Pseudosulfitobacter sp. DSM 107133: one gene and its partner. The protein of the gene in region 2 interacts with the protein of the main gene of each other region in a pairwise test. Links are inferred from orthologs where the notes say so. Each region holds a gene or a part of one and is shown on either strand. Other genes may lie near its edges.

Evidence for each region. The genes of interacting proteins can lie anywhere in the genome.
Region 1: the proteins of rho (region 2) and hfq interact in binary tests that used the Escherichia coli proteins (3 or more experiments, as listed by UniProt). The link is inferred for Pseudosulfitobacter sp. DSM 107133 from one-to-one orthologs.

What each region holds. Positions count from the first base shown.
Region 1 is NZ_CP085154.1:2,169,719-2,172,613, reverse strand. It holds hfq (RNA chaperone Hfq), read left to right. Parts: upstream 1-1,275; coding sequence 1,276-1,515; downstream 1,516-2,895. Other genes in the region: DSM107133_RS10670 (rRNA large subunit pseudouridine synthase E), read right to left, coding at 2,873-2,895; hflX (GTPase HflX), read left to right, coding at 1,512-2,810; DSM107133_RS10685 (potassium transporter TrkG), read left to right, coding at 1-1,131. UniProt on the Escherichia coli protein: RNA chaperone that binds small regulatory RNA (sRNAs) and mRNAs to facilitate mRNA translational regulation in response to envelope stress, environmental stress and changes in metabolite concentrations.
Region 2 is NZ_CP085154.1:45,110-49,660, reverse strand. The notes cover bases 236-3,151. They hold rho (transcription termination factor Rho), read right to left. Parts: upstream 2,385-3,151; coding sequence 1,086-2,384; downstream 236-1,085. Other genes in these bases: DSM107133_RS00230 (CopD family protein), read right to left, coding at 2,506-2,955; mnmE (tRNA uridine-5-carboxymethylaminomethyl(34) synthesis GTPase MnmE), read right to left, coding at 236-1,067. In the rest of the region: more of mnmE, read right to left, coding at 1-235; DSM107133_RS00225 (nucleoside triphosphate pyrophosphatase), read left to right, coding at 3,357-3,956; DSM107133_RS00220 (shikimate dehydrogenase), read left to right, coding at 3,953-4,551. UniProt on the Escherichia coli protein: Facilitates transcription termination by a mechanism that involves Rho binding to the nascent RNA, activation of Rho's RNA-dependent ATPase activity, and release of the mRNA from the DNA template.

The DNA.
Region 1 (2,895 bases), 2.1 Mb from region 2 along the record:
CTGTGGCGCGCACAGGTCGGCTGGATGGGCGGGCTGTTGATGTGGATCGCCGCCAGCGCCATTCTTGCGCCCCTGAACCTCGGCGGTTTCGAGGTCACGGCCCGCGCCGAACCGGGCCGTTACGACGAGCGCAACATGCGTTTTCAGCATCCCGAAGGGCGGGCGCGGCTGGTCAAGGTGTCAAAGGCACTAGTGCCGATCTATGTGGGGTTGACGATCCTGTTGTGGATCTTGCTGATCGCGGGGGGCGACCGGTCGTTGGTGGCGCTGTGCCACGCCATGTCGGTGATGGCGACATCGGGGATTTCGCCCGTGGGCGGTGCATCGGGGGCAGGTTCGGGGATTGGCGGTGAAATGGTGATGGCGCTGTTCATGCTCTTCGCCCTGTCGCGCATGACCTTTTCCACCGATACCGTCACTTCGGAAAGCGGCGGCTTGCGCCATGACCCTGAATTTCGCATTGGCATCGCGCTGGTGCTGGGGGTGCCGCTGATCCTGTTCCTGCGCCATTTCATCGGTGCCATCGACATCGGCGAACAAGACCGTTTGATCGCGGCCGGGCAGGCGCTGTGGGGCAGCGTGTTCACGGTGCTGTCCTTCCTGACCACCACCGGATTTGCCAGCGCTCATTGGGAAACCGCGCAAAACTGGTCGGGGCTGGCCACACCGGGGATGATTCTGATGGGCCTTGCGTTGATGGGCGGCGGCGTGGCCACCACGGCGGGCGGTGTCAAATTGCTGCGGGTCTTTGCGCTGTATCAGGCAGGGCTGCGCGAAATGGAAAAGCTGGTGCATCCGCATTCGGTCGGGGGGGGCACATCGTTGGGGCGCCGCGTGCTGAAGGGCGGCGCATTCATTGCCTGGGTGTTTTTCATGCTGTTCGCGATCAGCATTGCGCTGGTCACCACGGTTCTGGGCGCCCTGGGCGTGGGGTTCGAAGCGTCGATGACCATGGCCGTGGCAGCGCTGTCGACCACGGGGCCGCTGTTGGAGTGGGCGGGCGATGCACCCATCCGCCTGCAAGAGCTGGGGCCTGCGGCCAAATCGGTTTTTGCGGCGGCCATGGTGCTGGGGCGGCTGGAAACGCTGGCCATCATCGCGCTTTTAACCCCTGATCTGTGGCGCGGTTGACGCACTGGGCTGTGCCCCAAACGTATCGGCACCGCTAACATCTGTTTTTGGGCTGGAAACTCCGCAACTTGGCCTTCATACTCAGCCGCAATGAGGGATGGCTTGGTCCGCAAGCCTACGACAAGAAAAAAGGTAAGAACCGACATGGCTTCGGACAGACAGAATTTGCAGGATGCCTTCCTGAACCACGTGCGCAAAACCAAGGTGCCCGTGACCATTTTCCTGATCAATGGTGTAAAGTTGCAAGGCGTCATCACATGGTTTGACAACTTCTGCGTGCTGCTGCGCCGCGATGGTCAATCGCAACTGGTGTACAAACACGCGATTTCGACAATCATGCCGAGCCAGCCGATCAGCCTGTACGAGGGCGAAGACGCCTCTTGAGCAAACCTCCGTTTCAGGTGGACGAAAGCGAAGGGCCCCGTTTCACACGGGCCTTTGTGCTGCATCCCGATATAAAATCCGACCGCGACCGGCGCGGCGCCGCTTTGGCGCTGGCCGAAGCCGTGTCGCTGGCCCATGCGCTGCCGCATCTTGATGTGGTGGGCGATCTGATCGTGCCGCTGCCCAAGGTTCATGCAGGCATGTTGTTCGGCAAGGGCAAGATCGAAGAGCTGCGCGCGCGGTTCGAGGCGGAAGAGGTCGAACTGGTTCTGGTCGACGGCCCCGTCACGCCCGTGCAACAGCGCAACCTTGAAAAGGCATGGGGGGTCAAGCTGCTCGACCGCACCGGCCTGATTTTGGAAATTTTCAGCGACCGTGCCGCCACCCGCGAGGGCGTGTTGCAGGTCGAGATGGCGGCGCTGAACTACCAGCGCACCCGCCTTGTGCGCGCCTGGACCCACCTCGAGCGTCAGCGCGGCGGGCTTGGCTTCGTCGGCGGCCCCGGCGAAACCCAGATCGAGGCGGACCGCCGGGCGATTGATTTGCAACTGGTGCGCCTGCGCCGCCAACTGGACAAGGTGGTCAAGACCCGCACCCTTCACCGCGCCGCGCGGGCCAAGGTGCCGTTCCCGATCGTGGCGCTTGTGGGCTATACCAACGCGGGCAAATCGACATTGTTCAACCGTCTGACCGGCGCCAATGTGATGGCCGAGGATATGCTCTTTGCCACGCTGGACCCGACCATGCGCCGTGTGGAACTGGACAACGGCCCCGAGATTATCCTGTCGGACACGGTGGGTTTCATTTCGGACCTGCCCACGGAACTGGTCGCCGCCTTCCGCGCCACGCTTGAAGAAGTGCTGGCCGCGGACATCATCTGCCACGTGCGCGACATCTCGCACCCCGAGACCGAGGATCAGGCCGCCGATGTGCGCGAGATCCTGACCACGCTGGGGGTGGGCAACGAACGCCCGATGTTCGAGATCTGGAACAAGATCGACCTGCTTCCGCAAGCCGAGGCAGACGCCGCCCAGGCCCGCGCCGCGCGCGATCAGGACATCATCGCGATTTCGGCGCTCAAGGGCACCGGTGTCGAAAGCTTCATGTCGATCATTTCCGAGGCACTTCAGGGCCGCGTCAGCCAAGAGGTGCTGCGCCTGAGTTTTGCCCAGGGCAAGAAACGCGCCTGGCTTTTCTCCGAAGGCGTGGCCGTGGACGAAGTGCAGAACGAAGACGGTTTTGTCGTCACCGTCCGCTGGACCCCGAAACAGCGCGCCCAGTTCGAACAGGTCTGATCCCGCTTTCTTTTGGCCTCAAATATCCCGGGTGCCCGGGGGCAGCGCCCCCGTGCAACCTGTCAAACCGCGATCTCGCGCCACA
Region 2 (4,551 bases):
CCGGCCTGTGCGACCATTCCGGAAAAGACTGCCTTCACATCCTGAACAAGAACAGTCAAACCCGCGCCGGTGATACCGGAAACACCTGTCCCATCGCTGCGCAAATCCGCTTTTGGCGCCACGACAATATCGTGCGGTGAGGGCGTAAGAGGCAATTCGGTTACATCATCCGTCAGGAACACGCGCAGGTCCGCTTTACTGGCACGTGCAATCGCCCGTTCAATCCCGATTGCTTCCACATGATCGTCGCTTTCGCGCAGGCCTGCGGTATCAAGGAACGTGACCGGCAATCCATCCAGATCCATCCGCACTTCGATAACATCGCGGGTGGTGCCCGCATATTCTGACGTAATCGCTGCATCACGTCCAGCTAACGCATTGAGAAGAGTTGATTTTCCGGCATTCGGCAGCCCAACAATCGCCACCTCGAACCCGACGCGCACACGTTCACCTATATAAGATCGAGACACCTCGTCAGAAACCTGCGCAATCACATCTGCCAACAGTCCGGTAACCTCGGGCGCAACATCGACAGGCACATCCTCGTCCGCGAAATCAATTGTCACCTCAAGCAATGACGCCGCATGTATCAATCGCGCGCGCCACTCTTCGACCACATTGCTTAACGCCCCTTCGACCGTTTGCATGGCCTGGGCGCGCTGGAATTCGGTTTCGGCATCTATCAGATCGGCCAGACCTTCGACTTGCGCCAGATCCATCTTGCCGTTTTCCAAAGCCCGGCGGGTGAATTCACCCGGTTCGGCCAGACGCACACCATCGAAATCACCCAAGGCGGTCAGCACCCTTTGAATGATCGCAATGCTGCCGTGCAGATGCAATTCGATCACATCCTCGCCGGTGAAACTGTGTGGCGCAGCAAAAGTCAGCACCAGCGCACGATCCAACAGCTCGCCGCCGGATCGCAGAGCGCGAACAGCAAAGCTTCCCGCATCGGGAAGGCTCTCGCACAACAAGCGGCCGACGTTATGCGCTGACGGTCCCGACACGCGCACAACGGCCACGCCTGCGCGGCCCTGCGCCGTCGCAAGGGCGAAAATCGTATCCATCGGTCACGCCCCCAAGGGTCAGGTGTTCATGGAATCGAAGAAATCCGAATTTGTCTTGGTCTGCTTCAACTTCGAAATCAGGAATTCGATGGCGTCGGTGGTGCCCATCGGATTCAGAATGCGGCGCAGGACAAAGGTTTTGGCCAGATCGATTTTGTCGACCAACAGCTCTTCTTTCCGGGTGCCGGATTTCAGGATGTCGATGGCCGGGAACACGCGTTTGTCCGCGATCTTGCGATCCAGCACAATTTCCGAGTTACCGGTGCCTTTGAACTCTTCAAAAATCACCTCGTCCATGCGGCTGCCGGTGTCGATCAGCGCAGTCGCGATGATGGTCAGGCTGCCGCCCTCTTCGATGTTCCGTGCAGCACCGAAGAAACGCTTCGGGCGTTGCAGGGCATTTGCATCCACACCACCGGTCAGAACCTTGCCCGACGACGGCACGACGGTGTTGAACGCGCGGCCCAGACGGGTGATCGAATCCAGCAGGATCACCACGTCGCGTTTGTGCTCGACCAGACGCTTGGCCTTTTCGATGACCATTTCCGACACGGCGACGTGGCGCGTTGCGGGTTCGTCAAAGGTCGAGCTGATAACCTCGCCCTTGACCGAACGCTGCATGTCGGTGACCTCTTCAGGCCGCTCGTCGATCAGCAGAACAATCAGGTAGCATTCAGGGTGGTTGCGTTCGATGCTGTTGGCGATGTTTTGCAACAGAACCGTTTTACCGGTGCGCGGCGGCGCCACGATCAGCGACCGCTGGCCTTTGCCGATGGGCGACACCAGGTCGATGATCCGCGCCGACCGGTCCTTGGTCGCGGGTTCGTCGGTTTCCATGGTCAGGCGCTCGTCGGGGTACAGCGGCGTCAGGTTGTCAAAGGCGATCTTGTGACGGGCCTTTTCGGGATCTTCGAAGTTGATGTTCGCCACATCTGTCAACGCGAAATAGCGTTCATCATTGTCCGGCGCGCGAATACCGCCGTCGATGGTGTCGCCGGTGCGCAGCGAATATTTGCGGATCATCTCGGGCGACACATAGATGTCGTCGGGACCGGACAGATAGTTAGCCTCGGGCGAGCGCAGGAAACCGAAACCGTCTTGCAGCACTTCCAGCACGCCGTCGCCGGAGACATCCCAGCCTTCATCGGCGCGTTCGCGCAGGATCTGGAACATCATTTCGCCCTTGCGCATGGTCGAGGCGTTCTCGATCTCAAGCTCTTCGGCCATCGCCAGCAGATCTTTGGGGCTGTTGGCCTTCAACTCGGCCAACGTCAGGCATTCAACTGTTTCAGTTGCTTCGATTGTTTCAGTTGTCATGCAAACACGTCGCAGCCGGCGCAAACCTGGCTGTCCCAAATCAAAAATATATCGCTAGATGCGGTCCCCGAACGGGGTGCTTACGCTCAGATAGGCAAAAGCGGTGCCGGAGTCAATAAAATCAGAACTTCACGACCACAGACAGTACAATAACGATCATCAGCAGCGTTGGCAGCTCGTTCATCATGCGATAGGTGCGGCCGGTTTTCAGCCCCTCGCCCGCGACAAAGTTCTTGCGTTGGCGTGCCAGCCACATGTGAAACCCTGTCATTGCCAGAACCGACAGCCCTTTGGTCCACGGCCAGACCATATCCCAGCCGACGATCCCCGGTGTCATCACCAGCAGCAGGCCAAAGAGCCAGGTCGAGATCATTGCGGGGTTCATGATCACCCGCAGCAATTTTTCTTCCATCATCAGGAACAGGTCATGGCTGGGCCCGCTCAGGCCGGCTGTTTCGACGTGATGCACGAACAGACGCGGCAGATAGAACAACCCAGCCATCCACGCGATCACTGACATGATGTGCAACGCTTTGATGTAGGGATACCAGTTGCTCAGAATGTCGATCATGGGGCCCCCTGCTCTTGGTCTCTTACTAATAATAAATAGAAGAGAAAAGAAAGGTTGATGATTAAGTAGGGGCTTTGAAATCTGTGGATTAATGGTTCGTACACCGGGTTATGCACAGTGGGAAAACTTTACCCTGAATTTGCCACCAAAGCAGAATGGAAAAATAATCATTTAATTTCAAATGATTAAACCTGATAATTTCACTACGGTGTGTGGATAACTTTGTGGAGACTGTAACAATAACATCTTCGCCAACAGGTGCTGTCTTATCCTTGTGCATGGGGGTACAACGGCGGTGAAGCCGGGCAAAAAGCCGGCGAAATTCGGGATTGAACCCGCTGCGCAGAATTCCCACAAAAGGACCAACGCGCTGCACATGGTTTTCGCACAAGGTTATCCACATGCCACAGTCCATCATCCTTGCCTCTGGGTCGTCCATTCGGGCGGAAATGCTGACACAGGCAGGTGTCGCCTTTGAGGTCATGAAACCACGCGTTGATGAAGAAAGTGTTAAGGCGGGAATGCTGGCCGAACAGGCCAGGCCGCGCGACATTGCGGATACTCTGGCCGAGATCAAAGCACGCAAGATCAGCGACAAGATGCCGGGTACATTTGTGTTGGGCTGCGATCAGGTGCTGGACCACCGTGGCACGTTGCTGTCGAAACCGGAAACGCCCGAACAGGCCGTGGCACAGTTGACCACCCTGCGCGGCGATACACACAGCTTGTTGTCGGCTGCGGTGATCTGTGAGAACGGCGAACCGATTTGGCGCCACATCGGACAGGTGCGCGTGCGTATGCGCGAAGCGTCGGATGCCTATGTACATGACTATGTTGACCGCAACTGGGACAGCATCCGCCACAGCGTCGGCGGCTATAAGATAGAAGAAGAAGGGGTGCGGTTGATGGCCAGCATCGAAGGGGATTACTTTAGCGTGCTGGGTATGCCACTTTTACAGCTTCTGGCCTTTCTCACAGTCCGAGGAGTTCTTCAGGCGTGACTGATACGAAAATTCCACTGGCAGGCGTGATCGGCGCGCCTGTTGCCCATTCCAAATCACCACAGTTGCAGCACCACTGGCTGAAAACTTTGGGGCTGAAGGGGTATTACATCCCCTTGCATGTCGAGCCGGAAAATCTGGAACAGGTTTTGCGCACCCTTCCCGGCATGGGCTTTGTCGGGGTAAACATCACCATTCCCCACAAAGAAGCCGTGATGCAGATTGCCGATCTGGTGACCGATCGCGCAACGCTGATTGGCGCGGCGAACACGATTATCTTTCGCAAAGACGGTAAGATTCAGGCCGACAATACAGACGGTTACGGGTTTCTGGAAAACCTGAAGTCCGGCGCGCCGGGTTGGGTGCCGCAATCTGGCCCGGCCGCTGTTCTGGGGGCGGGCGGTGCTGCGCGCGCGGTTGTGGCGTCGCTGCTGGACGCAGGGGTGCCTGAAATCATGCTGACCAACCGCACCCGTGTGCGGGCGGAACGGCTGGCGTCCGACTTTGGCAGCCGGGTGCAGGTTTATGACTGGGTGCAGGCCGGTAATATGCTGGACGATGCGGTGTTGACGGTGAACACCACTTCGCTTGGCAT